Regions from separate parts of the Stappia sp. P2PMeth1 genome, predicted to be linked through region 1. Evidence: riboswitches for the same ligand, from Rfam matches in the RefSeq annotation. Region 1 holds a riboswitch; each other region holds the start of a gene.

Region 1 (7,321 bases):
CGAGGCCGGCGGCCACTGGTGGGACGTTGCGGTGCCGGAGGTCTCGCCTAGGGATGCGGTCCGCTCCGCCCGTGCGTCTTATGAAAATGCCCTGAAGAAACAAAACCTTGTCGACTAGTCTTCACCCCGCTTCGACCCTTTGAAGGCGCAACAGATGATCCTCTACGGCACCAATCCGATTGCCTGGTCCAACGACGACGACCAGAGCCTCGGCGCCCATATTTCGCTTGAAACCTGCCTGTCGCAGGCCGCCGAGATCGGCTTCGACGGCATCGAGAATGGCCACAAGTTTCCGACCGACCCGGCGGAATTGGCGAAAACGCTGGCGCCGCACGGGCTGAAATTCGTCTCGGCTTGGTACTCGCTGCAACTGCTGACCCGCTCGGCCGAGGCCGAGATCGAGGCGATCGGCGCGCATCTGGCGCGGCTGAAGGCGATGGGCTCGCCGGTGCTGATCGCCTGCGAGACCTCCAACGCTATCCACGGCAACGATACTGTCGCGGTCAACGACCGGCCCCGTCTCGACCGGGAGCGATTCGCTGCCTTTTGCGCCGATCTGGAGCAGGTCGCGGCCCATTGCGCGGCGCAAGGCGTGCCCCTCGTCTACCATCACCACATGGGCACCATCGTTGAAAGCGAAGAGGAAATCGACGCGCTGATGGAGCTGACCGGCCCGGCGACGCGGCTGCTGCTCGACACCGGCCACGCCTATTTCGGCGGCGGCGATCCGGCGCGGCTCGCTGAAAAGCATATGGGCCGCGTTTCACATATCCACGCCAAGAACGTGCGCCCGGATGTAATGGCAGAGGTTCGCGAGGAGGGGCTGAGCTTCCTCGAAGGCGTGCGGCGGGGCGTCTTCACCGTGCCGGGCGACCCCGAAGGCGGGGTCGATTTCGCGCCGGTGCTGAAGACCGCGGCGAAGCACGAGTATTCGGGCTGGCTGGTCATCGAGGCGGAGCAGGACCCGGAGGTTCGTGACCCGGTGACCTACCAGTCGATGGGGCTGAAGGCGCTCAAAGCAATGGCCCGCGAGACCGGCCTCGACCGGGGATAAGGCGGGCCGCAGGGCCGCGACACACACGAGACGGGAGAGGGACGCCATGGCTGATCTGCTGGTGAAACCAACGGCTAAGCACGGCAAGGTGCACGACATCACGCCGCAGAGCGCCGGCTGGTCCTATGTCGGGTTCACGCTCTACCGGCTGGCGCCGGGCGAGAGCGCGAGCGAGGCGACGGGCGAGCGCGAGGCGATCCTGGTGCTGGTCGAGGGGCGGGCCGAACTCAGCGCCGGCGGGGTCGCCTTCGGCGAGCGGGGCGAGCGGATGAGCGTCTTCGAGCGCAAGCCGCCGCACTGCCTCTATGTGCCGAACGGCTCGACCTGGGAGGCGAGGGCGACGACCGCGCTGACGCTGGCCGTCTGCACCGCGCCGGGCAGCGGCGGGCACGCGGCCGGGATGATCGAGAACATCGGTTTCGAGACGCGCGGCAAGGGCACCAATACCCGCTACATCCACCCCATCGCGATGGAGGACAAGGACGTCACCGACAGCCTGCTGGTGACGGAGGTTTTCACGCCGCAGGGCCATTGGTCGTCCTACCCGCCGCATCGGCATGACGAGGACAACTACCCCGACATGACCTATCTGGAAGAGACCTATTACCACCGTCTCGACCCGGCGACGGGCTTCGGCATCCAGCGCGTCTTCACCGAGGACGGCAGCCTCGACGAGACGATGGCGGTGTCGGACGGCGACGTCGTGCTGGTCCCGAAAGGGCATCACCCCTGCGGGGCGCCCTATGGCTACCAGATGTATTATCTGAACGTGATGGCCGGCCCCTTGCGCAAATGGCGCTTCAAGAACCACCCAGACCACGACTGGATCGCGCAGCGCGACGCCAAGGCGTAACAGCGAGGCCGAACCGCAAAAAGGCAGCGGTTGCAGTCCCCGGTTAACCGAGATCGCAGATTGCGCAGAACTGTCATTTTGTCCTCACCTGCGCAATGCTAGCTTGCGGCCATTGACGCTCTGGTTGCAGGTGATTGCATGTTAGAGAATTTCTACAGCCCGAAGGGGCGCATGGGACGGATCGACTGGCTGATCTGCTCGATCCTCACCTTCCTCATCGCCTTTGGCAGTCTCGTTTTCTTGGTCACGTACAAGAAACTGTACGGGCCGATGCCACTGGGGGTGTCCCTCCTGATGATCGTCATCGGGCTGGCCATGATCTGGGCGAACTTCTGCCTGTCATCGCGCCGACTGCATGATATCGACCGCAGCGCCTGGTGGTATATGCTGCTCTTTGTCCCCCTGATCGGCGGGGCGGTCCTGTTTGTGCTCTGCCTGTTTTTCCCCGGAACGCAGGGCGCCAATCGCTTCGGCCCGTCGCGCTCGGGCGGCGAGGCCCACGCAGGCTCCGGGGCAGTATCCGGGCTGACGGCGGACGAGATCGACGAGTTGATCCGCCGGCACGCTGCAGGCCAGAGCAGCAGCGGCAGCCGGACTGCGATGTCGGCGAGCGGCCTGCCGCCGCAGGGCCAGCCTGTCGTGGTGGAAAAGCGCCGCGTGCCGCCGGGCGGCGGCACTGCCCGCACGACCTTCGGCCGTCGAGGGCTTGTCTGACCGGCGCAATGGATTGAATTTCCTGAGAAAAAACGCCCGGACGAGGTCCCGCTCGTCCGAGCTATTTTGTGGTGCCGTTTTTTGAGAAATTTCGAGACGGATTTTGCAAAATTCCGTCTCAAACGGCCCGGATTTCGAGACGGGCCTCTCAATATCGAGAAAACCCGTGGTCACGCCGGCTCACGCGGCGATTTTCGCGCCTCGCCGGGGCAGGTGGGGCAGGCGGGGCGAGGTTGTCCCCGCCGCCCGGACCGGTTTATCCACCGAGGACGAGCGCGGCACCGGCGAGGGCCGTCAGGCCGCCGAGCACCCGCGTGACGGCGTTGCCGCGCGAGGAGGCGAGCTTGCCGAGGCCATAGCCGAGCGCGATGCCGGCGGCATGCAGCAGGGCGGTGGCGAGGGCGAAGCCGGCGCCATAGGCGAACTCAGTTGCCGCGCCGATCTCGCCGCCATGGGCATGGCCGTGGAACAGGGCGAAGGCGGCAACGACGGCGGCCGAGCCGGCAACCGGCAGCCGCACGGCGAGCGCCACCAGCAGGCCGAGCGCGACGACCGAGGCAAGGATCGCCGGTTCGACGAAGGGAAGGGCGATGCCGGCCAGCGCCAGGACGAAGCCGAGCAGCATGGTGCCGACGAAGGCGGCCGGCACGATATAGACGGCGCGGCCGCCGATCTGCCAGGCCCACAGGCCGACGGCGACCATCGCCAGGATGTGGTCGGCGCCGAACAGCGGATGGCTGAAGCCGGCGGCGAAGGAGCCGTGCTCGCCCGGATGGAGATGGGCAAGGGCGGGCGTCGCGGTGAGCGCCAGGGCGGCGGCGGTCGCAGCGAAGGCAGCGGCGCGCCGGGCAAAAGTGAACCTCGTCATGCAGTCGATCCTTTTCTCAAGTCGATCCGGCGCCCCGGAATGGGTCGCGCCATTGCTTCAGGTCCTGTCAGTCGTTCAGTCAGGCAGGCTTTTCAGGCAGGTTTTCAGTCAGGCAGATTGGCAGTTTGGCAGATAGGCAGTTTGTCAGGTCGCCGGCCGCACGCGGCGGCCGGCGACGCGCGCCGTCAGGCGGCGGCGTGGTAGAGGCGCTGCTGGAAGACGAGGCCGGTGCGGGCCTTGTCGAGCAGCTTGGCGCCGGCGAGCACGGCAAGGTCGACCAGCGGTTCGACGATGATCACCGTCAGATAGGCGAGGCCGAAGCTGCCGACATCGGCAAGGTTCTCGGCGCTGAAGCCGCCGCCATAGAACGCCCAGAACGCCACCCAGGCGACGATGCCGCCCTGGTAGCTGGTGGAAAGGGCCAGCGCCTGCTTGTAGCTGACGTCCTTGTAGGCGGTCTTCGCCGGGATGATGCGGCGCGCCAGGAGGCTCATGGCGAACAGCGGCACGATCAGCGTCGTCAGGTTCATGCCGTATTGCGGCAGGTCGTCGGGCGCGAAGAACAGGCCCTGGGTGAGCAGGCCGAGCGCCAGGCCGATGCCGGCGGGACCGGCGCCGAGCATCAGGTAGAGCGTCGAGCCGAGAATGATATGGACCTCGGAGACGCCGACCGGCTTGGTCGGCAGCACTTCGAAGAAGCAGAAGACCAGCGCGGTGGCGATCACCGAGCGGACGAGGAGGGCGGCAAGGCCGCCGTCGCGGCGGATCGTGTCGAGCGACATCTTGCCGATCAGGCCGACGGAGGCGGCGGCGGTCGCCACGCTGAGAAGGATCTTGGCGCCGTCGACGACGCCGGGTTCGATATGCATGCAAGCCTCCTTGGCGCACCCACCGTGCGCGAAGCCAGGGACAGGATGGCGCGAGGGGCCCCCCGACGCGCCGTGATCGATGGCAGGTCTCCTGGCTCGCGGTTCCTCGCGCCTGTCCGCCTTCCCGGCTCAAGGCCAGTGGCATTCGGACAGCGCTCGCCGCTCACAGTTGCGGGGGCAGCCACGGTCTTGGCCCCTGTTGGGTACGCCGCACCGTGTTCCCTTTTCACCCGCGTCCGGCTTTGCCACGCGGGAACCATCGGTTGCGATGCTAGAGGGCGGGGCGTTGGCGTGACAAGATCAATTTTCGTCCGATCCTGTTCCGCGTGCGCCATCCCCGGACGCGGCGAAGCCGGAGATCCGGGAACCATTGGTGCCTTTGGCGCTATCGAGGCGGGAACACATCGCCACCCCCACGGCTGTCATACCTGCGAAGGCAGGTATCCAGTATCCGCCGGGCTGGTGGGTTTGCGAAAGCGGATGCCCCTCGACGAGGGGCGCTCGCGGCAGCGCCGAGGCTTGAGCCGAACCGTTCGTGGTTACTGGATCCCGGTCTTCGGCTGCGCCGAAACCGGGACGACAGCCCAGGGGTGGGCGCGCGTCGGTGTGAAGCAGGATGCCTCTCCTTGCGTCTTCCCGGACGGCGCGGCAGCGCCGAGCCGGGACCGGGGAGCCAAGCGTCACCGCTCCTCGGTCTGCAAACCCTTGAAGATCGCCACGCACATCAAGAGCAGGACGAGCGTGAAGGGCAGGCCGGTGGAGATGACCATGGCCTGCAAGGCGCCGAGCCCGCCGCCGATCAGCAGCACGATGGCCACCAGCCCCTCAAAGGTGCACCAGAACACCCGCTGCGGCACCGGCGCGTCGACCTTGCCGCCGGCGGTGATCGTGTCGATCACCAGCGAGCCCGAATCGGACGAGGTGACGAAGAACACGATGACCAGCACGATGCCGATGGTGGAGGTGATGGAGGCGAGCGGCAGGCCCTCGAGCATGGCGAAGAGCGACAGTTCCGGGCTGTAGCTGTCGATCACATTGGCCTTGACCGCGCTGGTCGCCGGGTCGGAGAGGACCTGGTCGATGGCAACGCCGCCGAACACCGCCATCCACAGCACGCAGACCAGCGAGGGGATCAGCAGCACGCAGGTGATGAACTCGCGCACCGTGCGGCCGCGGCTGACCCGGGCGATGAACATGCCGACAAAGGGCGACCAGGAGATCCACCAGGCCCAGTAGAAGGCCGTCCAGCCCTGGCGGTAGTCGTCGTCGGTGCGGCCGATCGGGTTCGACAGGCCGCCGAGATCGGCGCCATAGGCGAGGAGGCCGGTGACGAAGTCGCTGAGGATCGCGAGCGTCGGGCCGGCGAGCAGCACGAACAGCAGCAGCGCGGCGGCGATCACCATGTTGATCTCCGACAGGACCTTGACGCCGCCATCGAGGCCGCGCAGCACCGAAACCAGCGCGATGCCGGTAATGGCGGCGATCAGGATCACCTGCACGGTGAGTGTGTTGGGGATGCCGTAGACGTGTTCGAGGCCGGCATTGGCCTGCTGGGCGCCGAGGCCGAGCGAGGTGGCAAGGCCGAACAGCGTCGCGAACACGGCCAGCGTGTCGATGACATGGCCGGTCCAGCCCCACACGCGCTCGCCGAAGATCGGATAGAAGGCCGAGCGGATCGACAGCGGCAGGCCCTTGTTGTAGCTGAACAGCGCCAGCGCCAGCGCCACAACGGCGTAGATCGCCCAGGGGTGCAGGCCCCAGTGATAGATGGTCGCCGCAAGCCCCATCTGCTTGGCCGCCTCGACGTTCTCCGGGATGATCGAGCCGTCGGCCGCAAACGGCGAGGGGACGCCGAGCGGCGACGAGATGGCCATGTGATAGACCGGCTCGAGCACGCCGAAGAACATCAGGCCGATGCCCATGCCGGCGGCGAACAGCATCGCGAACCAGCCGGCATAGCTGTAGTCGGGGCTGGCTTCCTTGCCGCCGAGCCGGACGCTGCCCCAGGGGCTGACGATCAGGAACAGGCAGAACAGCACGAAGACATTGGCCGCGCTCAGGAAGAACCAGTCGAAGGTGCTGGTCAGCGCCGGCCGCAGCCAGCCGAAGAACGAGGCCGCCTGCTCGGGCGCGGCAAGCGCATAGACGACGAAAGCGACGACGGACAGGCCGGAAATCACGAAGACCGGATTGTGGATGTCGAAGCCGAAGGGCCCAAGCTGGCCTTCCAGATTGTCCTGGCCGATCTCGAAATCGGTGTCGATGATGTCGGATGCGCCTTCCGGTTCGGGGATGCCGGTGGCGCCTGTCTGGTCGGTCATGGTGTGTTCCTGTCGTTGCGGCACGGCCGATCCGCGACGGAAGCCGCTTGCCGGACATGCCTGACGTCTTGCGGGCCTTGCGGCCCGTTCGGATTGTATTTGCGAGCGACCACACCAAGGGGTGTCCGGTGCGACCTGATCCGGCTTGCCGGCGACATCGCCCGCAAGTCTGGGCCCACAGGTCTGGGCCCACAGGTCTGGCTCGCACCCGCAAGAGGCCCTTGCGTCCGGCAAGGAACCACGGATCCGGCCGTGGCCGGCATGCGGGGTTGCAAAGCAGCCGCCCGGACGATCCGGGCGAACGGCGGGAGCTGGAAGTGCCCGATCTGCGCGGGCCCTGATCTTGCTCCAAAAGCGGGACCGGGCCTGCTCGCGCATCCCCGGTCGGCAAGGGCAATGTGGCATATTTGCGGCGATGCCGCAAATTATCATGAATTTCAATGTGTTGTGATGGATTTGGAGATTCGCCGCGGCTGCCGCAGGCGCGCCGGACGCCGACCCGCGATGGCACCGGCTCTTGACTTGGCCGCCGCGGCATCGTCAGGAAGAACGGACAGGAGGCCGCAACAAGCGGCTATGACACGGGATGCCGCGCCGCGTGCAGACGATCGACACGACTTCTTCGCGATTGGACGACCCGCT
Region 2 (7,321 bases), on a different contig from region 1:
CCGGCTCTGCTGGGGTTTCTGGCAGCCTGTTTCCTCGCCGCCCTGACCGGCGCGCTGTTCCGCCCCGGTGAATGGTATGAGCGGCTGAAAAAGCCGGCCTGGCGCCCGCCCAACCGGCTGTTCCCGCCGGTCTGGACGGTGCTCTACGTGATGATCGCGGTGTCCGGCTGGCTGGTGTGGCGCGAGGCGGGCTTTGCCGGCGCGACCCTGCCGCTCGCCGTCTACGGCCTCCAGCTTGTGCTCAATGGCGCCTGGACGCCGCTGTTCTTCGGCCTGCACCGCCCGGATCTCGGCATGATCGACATCGTGCTGGTGTGGCTGTCGATCCTCGCGACGATCCTGCTGTTCTGGCCGGTGCACATGCTCGCGGCGCTGCTGCTGGTGCCCTATCTCGCCTGGGTCAGCTTCGCCGTCGCGCTGAACTTCTCGATCTGGCGGCTGAACCGGGAGGAGTGAGGTAAACGCAAGACCTCCGCCGCCCGATCAGGACCGGTCCTTGACCGGGGAGGCGGCCGGGCGTGCGTCCTGCGCACGGATGGTGACGACCCGCGCGCCGGTGACAAACACCAGATAGCCGGCAAGGGACAGGGCGGCCAGCGCGCCGACCGCGAGCCGATAGGCGGCCTCGACGCCGACTTCCGGGGCGAGGGCGGACACCAGGGCGCCGAAGCCCCATTGCCACAGGAACACGCCGACGAACAGCAGCAGGTTGAAGAAGGCGATGGCGCGCCCGGCCTCGGCGGGCTGCGACCTCTGGCCGACGAGCGGATGTGTCACCGAGAGCGGCCAGGCGGCGACGCAGAACAGCGCGAACAGATACCAGTCGGCGCGGGCGCCGAGGGCGGCAATGACGACGAGCAGGACGATGCTGGCCGGCGTCCAGCGCCGCAACACCTGCTCCCCGTCCTCGGCGCTGGAGAGAAATCGCGGCGACAGATAGCCCATGACCAGGAACACGAAGAGCATGATCACGTTGATGTAGAGCAGCTCCAGCGCCGCACCGCGCGGGCTTTCGCCCATGACTTCCGTCAGCCATGGCCCGATCCACAGGGTCTGCACGGCGACGAGGATCGCGTAGTTGAAAAAGCCGAGGGCCCCGATCCGCCAGATATGCGCGGTCCGCACGATCGACGCATAGCCACGCAGGATGCCATGCGGCGACACCCCGGCGGCCGGGCGATGCCCCGGTGCCTGCAACGCGACCAGCAGCGCGACGGCCGCGAACAGCACCCCCAGCACGAGGAATAGCATCGGCCAGCCGAAGCGCGTGGCGAGGCTTTCGGACGGCAGCGTGCCGAGGATCAGCCCCAGCGCTCCGGCCATCAGCATCCACGAGTTGAGCCGCTGCTGCAGCGCCGGCGTCGTCCACAGGCGGGCGGCCGTGAGGGGGGCGATCAGGCAGGCGCTGACGCCGACGCCGGTGAGCAGCCGCGCTCCGAACAGGCCTTCGAAACTCTCCGCGACAGCGAACAGGACGCAGGACAACGCGGCGATGGCGAGCGAGACCACCAGCACGGCGCGCACGCCGAACCGGTCGAGCAGGGCCCCCATCGGCAGTTGCAGGATCGCGAAAGAGGCGAAATAGGATCCGGCCAGCAAGCCGAGTTCGCCGGCGGACAGGGCGAACTGCTCGGTGAACATGGGGGCGAGCGCGGCGGTGACGCCGCGCAACAGCGAGGACAGCAGGTATCCGGCGGCAAAGATCACCAGGACGGCAGCGCCCAGGTGACCCTTGCTCGCCGCAGGGCGGGTCAGCTCCATACCGTCAGCGGCTCCCTGTCTCCCCGGTAGCCGAGAAAGCCCGAGATCGTCAGGCGGTCGATGCCCTCGCCGGGCAGCACCGCATGCAGCTTGCGCGCATTGAACAGGATCAGGTCGCCATTCTCCGGCTTTGCCGAATAGTTGCAGGGCGGAAGGTTCTCCAGCGGGATCGCGTAGTCGTCGCCGCGCTGATCGAGGAACTCCGCGTCCGACAGTTCGTCCTGCCACATCGCCAGTTCGCCGCCCGTTTCGGGGACATCGACATAGATGTTGATGCCGAATTGGCTGATCAGGGACGCGGCCTCCGGCGTGTCGGGGGCATGGCGGCCGAACATGTCGTGGTGAGCCTTGAGGGGAATGCCCGGCTTCATGCAGCGCGACAGGCCGACGAACATCTTGCGGCCGTAGAGCGTCTGCAGCGTGCAGCCGGCGCCCCAGGTCTCGTCCATGACGCAGCGGAATGTGTCCATCGGGCAGGGATAGGGATCGCAGGCCCTGCGCAGCAGGTTGAGATTGTCGAGCGCGGTGGCGAAATAGTGCTCGATGATCTCCGGCTTGCGGCCTGTTTCGAAATAGGACATGCCGATCCGGCCGACCTTGGGAGCGTTGAGATAGTCGCTATAGCCGGTGGACTTCAGTCCTTGCGAGATGGTTCGGCACGCCTCGGCGGAAATGAACTCCGGCACGCGCAGGACCTGGATCTCGTTGCGGATCAGGGCCAGAACGTCGTCCAGCGAGAGGGTGGGGGCGACGCGCACGGGATCGATCGGGGCGGCGGACGAGACATCGGGACGGGCAAGGGTCATGGCGTCAGCTCCAGTAGGTGAGCGGCTGGTCGTCGCCGCGATAGCCGATGAAGAAGGACACGGCCATGCGCGCCGTATCGTGCGGCGAAGCGACCGCGTGGATCTTGCGGGAATCAAAGATCAGCAGGTCGTCCCGTCCGGGCTTGACGATGACGTCGGGCGTCGGCAGGTCCTCGACGGCGATGCCGTATTTGCCCCGGCGCCTGCGGTCGAATTCCTCCGTCGTCATGTTGCGATGCCACATCAGCAGTTCGCCGCCCACTTCGGGGACCTGGAAATAGATGTTGGCGGCGAACTGGGCGAGCAGCGATTCCGCTTCCTCGATCCCCGGCGCATCCTCGGAGAAGATGTCATGGTGGGCGAGGAACGTCGTGTTCGGCTCCACCATCCGCGACAGGCCGACGAACATCTTGCGGCCGAACAGCGTCTGCAGGTTTGCACCCGCCGGCCAGATCTCGTCGAGAATGCCGCGCAGCGTGTCGAGGGGCGACCCGTACGGCTCGCAGGCCTTGCGGAAATCGTTCAGATGCTCCCGCGCGACCACGAAATAGCGCTCGATCAGTTCTGGCTTGAGCTCGGTCTCGTAGAAGGCCATGCCGATCTTGCGGACCTCCGAGACGTTGATGTAGGGCTCGAAACCGAGGGAGGCCTGCCCCCGAGAGATCAGTTCGCAGGACGGACCGTTCGCAAAGGCCGCAACCCGGATGACGCGGACCTCGCCCCTGGCGAGCGCCTTGAAATGCTCGCTGTTCAGACCGTACTTGTCGGTATGCATCACATAGGGCAAGCCGCCGGACGCCGGGCTGGCCTCGAAGCGTTCGACTTCAGTGGATAATGCAGTATCCATGTCGCCTCCTCATACTTCGTTGCGTTCTGGTCCGGAGCCTTGCACGTGCAGTCGTGACCAGCAGCCCGGCCAGGTGGCCGGTTGCGTGCCGGAGCATGCGGTTGACTGGTTTTTATGGGTGCAACCTATAGTATGAATGCGCCGCAGAGGCAGCCGCTCCGGCCGCAACTCTGTCGTGCCGCTACGTCACGAATGCTGCAGGGATCCATGCTCGCACCCGAAGTCATCCTGCTCCTGCGGCTGGCCGATCTCGGCACCCTGGCGGCTGTCGCCGAGGAGACGGGGATGACGCCGTCGGGCGTGTCCCGCATGGTGTCGCGCCTGGAGAAGCGCACCGGCATCAAGCTCGTGCACCGCTCGACCCGTCGGCTTGCCTTCACGCCGGAGGGCGCCGTCTTCATCGGCTATGCTCGCCGCATGCTTGCGCTCGCACAGGCGGCCGAGGTCGACCTGTCGCACCGGCACGGCGAGGTTCGCGGCCATCTGCGCGTCAATTGCGGCACCGCCTTCGCGCGGCACCGGTTGGCGCCGCTGCTGCCGGCGTTCCTGCGCCGACATCCGGCAGTGACGGTCGGGGTTTCGGTTTCCGACCACCGCATAGACCCGTTCGAGGAGCAGATCGACGTGACGATCCGCGTCGGCCTGCTGGACGACAGCGAGTTGATCGCGGCTCGCCTCGGCACGGTCCGCCGCGTCATCGCCGCAAGCCCCGCCTATCTGGAACGGCGCGGCACACCGACGACCGCCCAGGACCTGGCGAGCCATGACTGTCTGTTGCTGACCGGATTTCCCGGCCAAGCCTACTGGCCGATGATCGAGCAGGGAGCCGTGGTGCGGACGCCCGTCCGCGGGAGCGTCACCGCGGACAGCGCCGATACGCTGTTGCAGATGGCGATCGAGGGCGTCGGCATCATCCGTCTTGGGGACTTTCTCGGCAGGAAGGCGCTTGCCGAGGGGCAGCTCGTTGAACTGTTCCAAGGACAGCACGACGCGGATCCCAAGCCGATCTCCGCCCTGATGCTTCCCGGCCGCCAGGCCATTCCGCGCGTGCGCGCCTTTGTCGACTTCCTGAAGGAACGCGCGTAGGTCGTGGACTCGTAAGTCTGGCGAGAAACGGCACAGTTATGAATTCACGACCTAGAGCCCATTCGGCCGCAGGAAACCCGATATCGCCAGGCGGCGCATGTTTTCGGGAAGACTGGAGGATTTTTGGGAAGATAAGGAGGAAGTGGCTCCCCGGGCCGGATTCGAACCAGCGACCAAGCGGTTAACAGCCGCTTGCTCTACCACTGAGCTACCGGGGATCACGAAACACGCGGGGCATCCGCACCGCGTCGATGGCAGGCGTATAGCAAACTGCGCCGCCGCTTGCCAAGCCCTTTGTCGCAAAACTTTTCCACAGTCGGGGAGTGGGGAGGGGCGGGGAGCGTGCACCGGCAAGCTGCACCGGCAAGAGCCGCGGGCATCCGGCCGCATCCGCTGTGAGTGGAGCGGGCGCCGCTGCGGAAGCTTCCCGGAGCCGTCCACGTCTCGCTGCTGGACGCCGGCCCCTTCGGCAGGCTATGAGTCGTGATCTTCCGGTCCTTTCTGACGGACGAAGTCCGGTGAAAGGGGAAAGTCGGAATACGGTGGGGGAGGACCCAAGTCGGGCTCCCGAATCCGTAGCTGCCCCCGCAACTGTGAGCGGCGAGCCTTCCTGCATGAACCACTGGGCCTTTCGGTCCGGGAAGGGCAGGGCAAGGCCGCGACCCGCGAGCCAGGAGACGAGCCGGATCACCCGAGCCCCCGCCAAGGGGCCCGGCCCGAAACGTCACGCGCCGTCGGGTGGACGGCAGGAGGCCAGAATGTTCCCGTTGAAGGGCGCCCGCCGCTTCAGCCCTCCCGGCATATCCCGCTGCCGGACGGCTTGCGCGTGAGCGGCGCATCCGATTCTCCAACCGCCCCGGCTCCTGTCGCGGCCCGCACCGTGCTGGTGACGGGCGGCGCGCGCTCGGGCAAGAGCCTTTATGCCGAGGGGCTGGTGCTCGCCTCGGCGCGCGAGCGCGTCTATGTCGCCACCTGCACGCCCCATGACGAGGAGATGCGCCAGCGCATCGACCGCCACCGCGACCAGCGGGGCGAGGGCTGGCGGACCATCGAGGAGCCGCGCGACCTTGCCGGCGTCCTCGCTGCCGAGAGCACGGCGCAGCGCGCCATCCTCGTCGATTGCCTGACCCTGTGGCTCAGCAACCTGATTTTCGCTGAAGCCGATCCGGAAGCGGAGACGGCCCGGCTCGCCGGGGCGCTGCGCGCCGCGCCCGGCCCCATCGTTCTCGTCACCAACGAGGTCGGCTCGGGCATCGTGCCCGACAATGCGCTCGCCCGCCGCTTTCGCGACGAGCAGGGTCGCCTCAATCGCCGCATCGCGGAACTCGCCGATGTAGCGGTGCTTGTCGCCGCCGGCCTGCCGCTCGTTCTCAAGCCATCCCACCTCCAGCCGGAGATCCGCCTATGACCGCATCCACGCCCCGCACCGCCGGCAAGATCCCGGCCACCATCGTCACCGGCTTCCTCGGCGCCGGCAAGACGACGCTGCTCGCCAACCTGCTGCGCGAGGCAAAGGGCAAGCGCATCGGCCTCATCGTCAACGAGTTCGGCGACATGGGCTTCGATGGCTCGCTGGTCGACGGCTGCGCCGATCCGGACTGCGCCGCCGAAGAGGTGGTGGAGCTGACCAATGGCTGCATTTGCTGCACCGTCGCCGACGATTTCCTCCCCACGATGGAAATGCTGATCGCCCGCGACGAGGCGCCGGACCACATCGTCATCGAGACCTCGGGCCTTGCCCTGCCGCAGCCGCTGGTGCGCGCCTTCTCCTGGCCGAGCGTCAAGACCCGCGTGACGGTGGACGCGGTGGTGACGGTGGTGGATGCCGCAGCCGTCGCGGAAGGGCGGGTGACCGGCGACGAGGCGGCGCTGGCCGCGCAGCGCGCCGCCGACGAGGCGCTGGACCACGACAGCCCGGTGGAGGAACTGTTCGAGGACCAGCTCGTCTGCGCTGACCTCGTCGTGCTGAACAAGGCCGATCTCGTCGATGCGGCGACGCTGGAGCGGGTGCGGGCCGAGGTCGCCGGCCGCGTCCGCGCGGCGGTGGAGATCGTGGCGGCGGAAAAGGGCAGGCTCGCCGCCGACGTGCTGCTCGGCCGGATGAGCGCTTCGGAAGACGACATGCACGGGCGCGAGAGCCATCACGAGCATCATCACCACGACGACCACGACCACGACCACGATCACGACGATCATGATCATGACCATGACGATCATGATCACCACCATCACCATCATCACGACCACGACGACTTCGTCAGCCATGTGGTCGAGCTCGCCCCGCTCGCCTCGCTGAAGGATCTGGAGGCGCGCGTCGCCGCCGCCATGGCGGTGCCCGGCGTGCTGCGCATCAAGGGCGCGGTCGGCATCGAGGGCAAGGCCGCGCCGGCGATGGTGCAGGCGGTCGGCCCGCGCGTCGAGGCATGGTTCGCGCGCGACGCGCGCGCCCCCGGCCGGGTCGTGGTGATCGGCCTTGCCGGCTTCGACCTTGCCCGCGTCGAGGGTCTGCTCGCCAGCGCGCTCGCCGCCTGATCCATACGGCAGGCAAGGCGCAGGAGACGGCATGCATATTCTCGCAGGGCGCAGCGGGCGCATCGACCAGGGCGACGAGGCGGTCGATCTCGGCCAGTCGCCGGCCGATGTGGTGGTGCTGTCGGCGGCCGACACGGAACTCGCCTCGCTCGCCTCCGTGGCAGCAGGGGGCGGGGCGGGGCAGCCGAGCCTGCGGCTTGCCAACCTGATGGCCCTGTCGCACCCCTATTCGGTCGACATGTATGCCGAGCAGACGGTGGCGGGCTCGCGGCTGGTCGTGCTGCGCCTG
Region 3 (7,321 bases), on a different contig from region 1:
GAGGTGATCTTCGACGGCAAGAGCATCGGCGGGATGAAGCCGCACCAGATCGCCAAGGCCGGCCTGACCAAGACGTTCCAGAACGTCGCGCTGTTCGCCGAAACCTCCGTGCTCGACAATGTCGTGACCGGCGGGCTGGTCAACCGCAGCCTCACGGACGCGCGCCGCTTCGCCGCCGAGTGCCTGGAGCGGGTCGGCATCGGCGCCATCGCCGGCAAGAAGGCGGGCGACCTGTCCTTCCCCGAGCGCGCCCGCGTCGAGGTGGCCCGTGCCCTGTGCACCTCGCCCAAGCTCCTGCTGCTGGACGAGGTGATGGCGGCGCTGACGCCGGCGGAGATGGAGGAGATCATCGAACTGGTGCGCTCGCTGCGCGACGAGGGCATGACCTTCATCGTCGTCGAGCACCACATGAAGGCGGTGATGAAACTGTGCGAGCGGCTGATCGTGCTGAATTTCGGCGAGATGATCGCCGACGGCACGCCGCAGGAGATCGCCGGCAACCGCAAGGTGCTGGACGCCTATCTCGGCGCCAATTTCACGACGCAAGGGGAGGGCCACTGATGCAGGCCACGGCCAGTCACACGGACGTCCTGCTGGAGATCGGCGAGCTGACCGCCGGCTATGGCGCCCAGCCGGTGCTGCACGGCATCTCGCTGCATGTGGCGCGCAACGAGTTCGTTGCCGTGATCGGCGCCAACACCGCCGGCAAGAGCACGCTTTTGCGCGCGATCTCCGGCCTTCTGCCCCAGTGCCGGGGCCGCATCGCCTTCGAGGGGCGCGACCTGACGCGGATGAAGGCGCATCAGATCGCCGGCCTCGGCATCGCCCATGTTCCGGAAGGGCGCCATGTCTTCCCCGAGATGACGGTGGAGGAAAACCTCAGGATGGGCGCCTTTTCGCATGCCGACCGGGGAGCGGTGCAGCAGGCGCTGGAGCGGGTGTTCGAGCTGTTCCCGCGGCTGAAGGAGCGGCGGGCGCAATATGCCGGCTCGATGTCCGGCGGCGAGCAGCAGATGGTGGCGGTCGGCCGCGGCATGATGCTGGAGCCCAAGCTCCTCATCCTCGACGAGCCGAGCCTCGGTCTTGCGCCGATGGTGGTGGAGGAAATGCACCAGCGCTTCCTCGACATCCACCGCTCCGGCGTCACGGTGCTGCTGGTCGAGCAGAACGTGTCGCTGGCCCTGCACAGCGCGGAGCGGGCCTATGTGATGGCCTCGGGCGCGATCGAGATCGAGGGTTCGGCGCGCGAGCTGCTGCATGACGACCGCATCCGCAAGGCCTATCTGGGCATCTGAGCGCGGATAGAAAAACGGGCGGCCCGGCAGATGTCGGGCCGCCTTTTTCAGGTTCGTTCGCCCTCAGCGCGAGGGCGACAGGGCGGCGATGTCGATCTCCGGCGCGCGGCCGTCGACGAGATCGGCGATCACCCGGCCGGAGCCGCAGGCCATGGTCCAGCCGAGCGTGCCGTGGCCGGTGTTGAGGAACAGTCGGCCGATGCCGGAGGGGCCGACATAGGGCGGGCCGTCCGGCGTCATCGGCCGGTGGCCGCACCAGAATGTCGCCTGCGCCGGATCGGCGCTGCCGCCGAACAGATCGCCGAAGGAATGTTCGAGCGCCGCCCGCCGCGCGGCGCGCAGCGCCGTGTCGAAGCCGCCGAGCTCCGCCGTGCCGCCGACGCGGATGCGCGCGCCCAGCCGGGTGATCGCGGTCTTGTAGGTCTCGTCCATGACGGTGGAGACCGGCGCCAGCGCCTCGTCGCGGATCGGGAGGGTGAGCGAATAGCCCTTCACCGGATAGATCGGCAGCTTGATCCCGAGCGGGGCGAGGGCCGCCGGCGAATGGGCGGCGAGCGCCAGCACATAGGCATCGGCCTTGCGGGTTCCTCGCGAGGTCAGCACCTCGACGATCTCGCCGCCCTCGTGCGAGAAGCCGATGAACTGCGTGCCGAAGGAAAAGCGCACGCCGAGCTCCGCCGCCATCCCGGCAAGGCGGGTGGTGAACATCTGGCAGTCGCCGGTCTCGTCGTCCGGCAGCCGCAGGCCGCCGGCGAACTCGGCCCTGGCATGGGCGAGCGCCGGCTCTGCGGCAATGCAGCCCTCGTGGTCGAGCAGCTCGCAGGGAACGCCGAACCGGCGCAGCACGTCGACATCCTTGGCGACGCCGTCGAGCTGTTTCGCGGAGCGGAAGAGCTGCAGCGTGCCGAGGCTGCGCCCGTCATAGGCAATGCCGGTCTCCTCCCGCAGGGCGCGCAACAGGTCGCGGCTGTATTCGGCGATCGGCACCATGCGCGCCTTGTTCACCGCATAGCGCGCCGAGGTGCAGTTGCGCAGCATCCTCAGCATCCAGCCCCACATGGCCGGATCTGCCCTGGGCCGCACCACCAGCGGGCCGTGCTTCATGGTCAGCCAGCCGAGCGCCTTGAGCGGCACGCCGGGCCCGGCCCAGGGGGCGGAATAGCCGGGCGAGACCTGGCCGGCATTGGCGAAGCTCGTTTCCATGCCGGCCGCCTCGCGCCGCTCGATCACCTCGACCTCGTGGCCGGCGCGGGCAAGATACCAGGCGGTGGTGACACCGATGACGCCGCCGCCGAGAACCAGAACTTTCATGTTGGAACTGCCTGATGTTGCGGCGCCGTCAGAAGACCAGGCGCCAGAAGAAGATGACACTCATGAGCCCGCCGACGGCGATGACGATGGCCCGCACCGCCTGTCGCGGCAGCGCGCGGGCGACCGGCGCGCCGGCATAGCCGCCGATGGTGGCGGCGACCATCATCACGATGGCCTGCGGCCAACTGACGAGGCCGGCCGCGGCGAAGGTCGCGACCGAGATGGCGGAGAGGACGAAGGAGAGGCCGGTCTTCAGCCCGTTCATCGTGTTGAGGTCGCGCAGGCCCCACAGCGAGAACAGCGCCAGCAGCACGATGCCGAGGCCGCCGTTGAAATAGCCGCCATAGATCGACACCAGCACGGTACCGAGCGGCCCGCCGGGCGCAAGGCGCTGCCGCTGTGCCCAGATCTGCAGCCGGTCGGCGAAGGCGAAGGTGAGGGTGGCGGCAAGCAGCAGGAAGGGGACGACGGCCGAGAACGCCTCGTTGGAGGAGACCAGCAGCAGCAAGGAGCCGAGGAACCCGCCGAGCGCCGTGACGAGGACGACGCGCAGCAGCAGGCCGCGATCGATGGCGGCGATCTCCTTGCGGAAGCCGACGGCGCCGCCGAGATAGCCGGGAAACACGGCAACCGCGCTCGTCGCATTGGCCGCCACCACCGGCACGCCGGTATAGACGAGCGCGGGGAAGGTGAGGAAGGTGCCGCCTCCCGCGACCGTGTTGAGCATGCCGGCGGCGAAGGCCGCCGCCGCCAGCACCAGGTAATCGAGCATGGCTGTCGTCTCCAGATCGGACGCGGGCGTCAGGCCGCCGAGGGGCCGGGGTCTTCCGGCCCCTTATAGCCGCCGGCCGGCGGGCCGTCCGCGCCGGGCAGGGCGCCATGCACCAGTTTCAGCACGGGCCGGCGCCGCGCCGGCTCGGGAATCGCCTGCGGCAGGCCCTCCGGCGTCGTGCCGCCGCGCCGGGCGGCCTCCGGCTGGAAGTGGACCTTCTGCAGCAGGACCCGCTCGGGGTGTCCGGCCGCATCCGTCAGAACGAACTCCTCGCCCTCCGACAGGCCGAGCAGGGCCAGCCCGCGCCGGGTGGTGATCGGCAGGAACATCCCCATCGGCATGGACAGGTGGTCGTGCGAGATCACCCGCGTGTCGGGCGGGCGGCCGTCGACGCTGTAGGTGACGCGGCTGCTCAAGGTGGCGACCGTCTCCGGCACGTCCTCGCGGAAGACGATGGTCGCCGTCTCGAGCTTGCGCTTGAGGATCGGCACGAGAGGGTCCTCGCGGCCGCGGCGGCGGTCGCGCATCACCTCGAGAATGGTGAAATCCTTGGTGGTCAGGATGCAGGTCTCGGTGGACATCGCAGGTCTCCAGCGCTCCGTCCGTGGAGCGGCAAAGGTGAAACGGATCGGAGTCCCCTGGCTGCCGGGTCGGCAGCGCAGGGGTTAGGATCCTGCGATGAGACAGCCTCCGAAAATCGCCAGCCGGTCGCGTGGCTTCGGCTCTTTCGTCGACGCGGTGGCGCTCATGCCGGCCGCGCCTCGGCCTCGGCCACGGCGGGGGGCTCGACGCTCTCCACGGTCAGCCGGTGGGTGCGCCCGTCGAGAGCCGTCCAGTCGATGGACTGGCCGGCGGACAGGCCGACCAAGGCGGCGCCGATCGGGGTGAGGACGGAAATCTTGCCCTCGGCGATATTGGCCTCGCCCGGGAAGACCAGCGTCACGGAGCGGTCCTCGCCGGCATCGGTGGTGAAGCGCAGCCGCGATCCCATGCGCACGACGTCGGCGGCAATGCGCCGGTCGTCGACGATGCGGGCCCGGTCGAGCTCGCTCGCCAACTGCTCGGCGACAGCGGGATTGCGGGTGGAAATGGACTCGGCAAGCCCGGACAGCCGCTCGTGGTCGGAGCGGGTCACGGTGATGGCGGGCTTGCGCCGCTTGCGGGTATCTGGAGCCATTCTCGGCGTCCTTGCAATGTTGTAAGGCCGCCGACGCACAAAGGCGCGCGTCGGGCGGTCTGGATCTCGTGAGGGGAAGTGTTCGCCGCCGTTATGGCCTGCTGTGTGCCCGCGAGGGGACGAGCCGGCCTATGCCCCGCGGCCGGGGCGCGACGCGACCTAGCCGGGGGTCAGTGTCCCGCGATGGGGCACACCCTGAAAACGCAAATCTGGCGCGGTGCGGTCGTGTTCATGCCCCGAAGGTCGGTGCTTGGCCGGCGAAAGTCAAGTGGTGGCTTTTGCGACCCGGCGACGGCGGGAACGGATTCGCCCACTGGAGGGAGCACGCCTCCCGCCCCGCCGCGCCCGGAGATCACCTGACGCAGCGTCCGGTTGCAGCGGCGAAGGGGACGGCGACAGACGATTGACTCGGGCGCGCGAAACCGCTCTCTTTGACGCCGACAGAGGTTCCGGACATGTCCGGATGAAAAGGGAACACGGTGAGGCGTACCCAACAGGGACCGAAACCGTGGCTGCCCCCGCAACTGTGAACGGAGAGTGGACGTTCGAAGGCCACTGACCCCGCCGGCAAAGGCAGGGTTGGGAAGGTGAATGTCCGCGATGACCCGTGAGCCAGGAGACCTGCCCCTGTCGGTCACCCGATCTTCGACGCGGGGTGTGTCGAGGCGCGGCTTTCCGTTGAGGTGACACCCGAAACCGCCTGCGCCCGCAGGCCGCCGCCTTGCGCCGTCGCGCTGGGGGCGTGCCTGCGTCCGCCGGCTCGTGCCGTATCGCGACGGAGCGCCGAGGGGCATTCCGGCGCACGTCAGGGGTGTGTCTGGATGAGGTTCATTTTGGGGGGCGCCTTGCGCGCCGGGCCGTTGGCTGCCGTGCTGGGGGCCGGAATGGGGGCGGCGATGATTGCCGCGCCGGGCGAGACCCGCGCTCAGGGTTTTGAAACGCCGGGTCTTGAAGATGAGGCGACGCAGCTCGACCGGATCGTCGTCTCGGCCGGGCGCACGCCGGTCGCCGCCGAGGCGGTGGGCCGGGCGCATACGGTGATCACCGCCGAGGAGCTGGAGACGACGCAGACGCGCTATGTCGCCGATGCGCTGCGCAAGGTGCCGGGCATCGCCGTCTCGCGCACCGGCGGCAATGGCGGCATGACGCAGATCCGCATCCGCGGCTCGGAGGCCAACCACGTTCTGGTGCTGATCGACGGCGTCGAGGTGGCGGCGACCTCCAGCGGCGAGTTCGACTTCGGCGGATTGCAGGTTGCCGACATCGAGCGGATCGAGGTGCTGCGCGGCCCGCAAAGCGCCATCTACGGCTCCAATGCCAGCTCCGGCGTCATCGCCATCACCACCAAGGGCGGCATCCGCAACGACCTGAAGATCACCGGCCGGGCGGAAACCGGCACCGACAAGACGGTGGCCGGCCATGTCGGCGTGCGCGGCGGCGGCGAGAGATACGACATCGCGGTCTCCGGCGCCTGGCGCCAGAACGAGGGCTTCAACATCTCGCAATTCGGCTCCGAGAAGGACGGCGACCGCAACGCCACGCTGAACGGCCGCTTCAACTGGGACATCACCGACGCGCTGAGCCTCGATCTCAGCGCCCGCTATGTCGACCGCAAGTCGGACACGGACGACCAGGATTCCGCCTGGCCGCCGACGCCGACGGAGGGCCTCGTCATCGACACGCCCGGCTACAACGCGACGAAGGAGTTCTACACCGGCGTCGGCCTGTCCTGGTCGCTGTTCGACGACCGGCTGGTGCAGAAGGCGCGGGCCAAATACACCGGGCTGGAGCGGCGCGGCTTCAATACCGGCAGCCTGAACGGCAACGACGACCGCCGGCTGCACCTCAGCTATCAGGCGACGGTGACGGCGGCGACGCCGGACTTCCTCGATGCAGAACACAGTCTGACCGGCGCCGTCGAATGGGAGCGCGAGCACTACAAGAACGCCTTTCCCGCTTTCGATCCCTCGCAGATCCCCGGCAAACAGCGCGACCTGACCAGCTATGTCGCCGAGTATCGCGGCGCCTTCCTCGACACGGTGTTCCTTGGAGCGGGCCTGCGCTACGACCGCAACGACCAGTTCAAGGACACGCTGACCTACAGCGCCAGCGCCGCCTATCTGCTGCGCGAGACCGGCACGCGCTTCCATGCCTCGATCGGCACCGGCGTCACCAATCCGACCTTCTTCGAGCAGTTCGGCTTCATCCCGGCGAGCTTCACCGGCAATCCGAACCTCAGGCCGGAGAAGAACTTCGCCTGGGACATCGGCATCGAGCAGCGGTTCTGGGACGGTCGCGCCGTCGCCGATGTGACCTATTTCAACGAGCGGCTGGAGGACGAGATCTGGACGCCCTGGGTGCCGGGCGTCGGCTCCTCGCCGGCCAATATGGCGGGCACCAGCAAGCGCCAGGGCATCGAGGTGTCGCTCGGTGTCGAACTGCTCGCCGACCTCTCCGTCAAGGGCACCTATACCTATCTCGATGCGACCGAGCCGAGCGGGCTGGAGGAAGTGCGCCGGCCCAAGCACTCGGCCTCGCTCAGCCTGGTGCGCGGCTTCGACGAGGGACGGGGAACCGTCTTTCTCGATGCGATCTTCAACGGCCGGATGAAGGACAGCGAGTTCATCAGTGCGACGCCGCAGACCCGGGTGACGCTCGCCGAGTATTTCCTCGTCAATGTCGGTGCCGACTACAAGGTCTCGGAGAATTTCACGGTCTATGGACGGGTCGAGAACCTGCTCGATCAGCGCTACCAGGAAGTCTACA

What was found. Region 1 has a riboswitch for cobalamin ahead of P2PM1_RS09475 (energy-coupling factor ABC transporter permease). Riboswitches for the same ligand answer to the same signal wherever they lie in the genome.
Region 2: another riboswitch for cobalamin. It lies ahead of cobU (bifunctional adenosylcobinamide kinase/adenosylcobinamide-phosphate guanylyltransferase); the one in region 1 lies ahead of P2PM1_RS09475 (energy-coupling factor ABC transporter permease).
Region 3: another riboswitch for cobalamin. It lies ahead of P2PM1_RS19965 (TonB-dependent siderophore receptor); the one in region 1 lies ahead of P2PM1_RS09475 (energy-coupling factor ABC transporter permease).

The regions. Positions count from the first base shown of each region.
Region 1 covers NZ_FYAW01000017.1:103,470-110,790, forward strand. The annotation lists gene iolD (3D-(3,5/4)-trihydroxycyclohexane-1,2-dione acylhydrolase (decyclizing)) at 1-118, shown strand, start outside; gene iolE (myo-inosose-2 dehydratase) at 155-1,054, shown strand; gene iolB (5-deoxy-glucuronate isomerase) at 1,101-1,907, shown strand; gene P2PM1_RS09465 (DUF805 domain-containing protein) at 2,046-2,621, shown strand; gene P2PM1_RS09470 (HupE/UreJ family protein) at 2,878-3,489, opposite strand; gene P2PM1_RS09475 (energy-coupling factor ABC transporter permease) at 3,675-4,358, opposite strand; cobalamin riboswitch at 4,422-4,634, opposite strand; gene P2PM1_RS09480 (BCCT family transporter) at 5,039-6,679, opposite strand; gene P2PM1_RS09485 (HAD family phosphatase) at 7,278-7,321, shown strand, end outside.
Region 2 covers NZ_FYAW01000040.1:23,993-31,313, reverse strand. The annotation lists gene P2PM1_RS21760 (TspO/MBR family protein) at 1-456, shown strand, start outside; gene P2PM1_RS21755 (MFS transporter) at 484-1,761, opposite strand; gene P2PM1_RS21750 (2OG-Fe(II) oxygenase) at 1,752-2,567, opposite strand; gene P2PM1_RS21745 (2OG-Fe(II) oxygenase) at 2,572-3,414, opposite strand; gene P2PM1_RS21740 (LysR family transcriptional regulator) at 3,622-4,500, shown strand; tRNA gene P2PM1_RS21735 (tRNA-Asn) at 4,644-4,718, opposite strand; cobalamin riboswitch at 4,976-5,202, shown strand; gene cobU (bifunctional adenosylcobinamide kinase/adenosylcobinamide-phosphate guanylyltransferase) at 5,327-5,908, shown strand; gene cobW (cobalamin biosynthesis protein CobW) at 5,905-7,032, shown strand; gene cobN (cobaltochelatase subunit CobN) at 7,064-7,321, shown strand, end outside.
Region 3 covers NZ_FYAW01000035.1:6,596-13,916, forward strand. The annotation lists gene P2PM1_RS19935 (ABC transporter ATP-binding protein) at 1-561, shown strand, start outside; gene P2PM1_RS19940 (ABC transporter ATP-binding protein) at 591-1,295, shown strand; gene P2PM1_RS19945 (D-amino acid dehydrogenase) at 1,359-2,606, opposite strand; gene P2PM1_RS19950 (sulfite exporter TauE/SafE family protein) at 2,635-3,378, opposite strand; gene P2PM1_RS19955 (nucleoside-diphosphate kinase) at 3,408-3,959, opposite strand; gene rnk (nucleoside diphosphate kinase regulator) at 4,124-4,555, opposite strand; cobalamin riboswitch at 4,983-5,199, shown strand; gene P2PM1_RS19965 (TonB-dependent siderophore receptor) at 5,377-7,321, shown strand, end outside.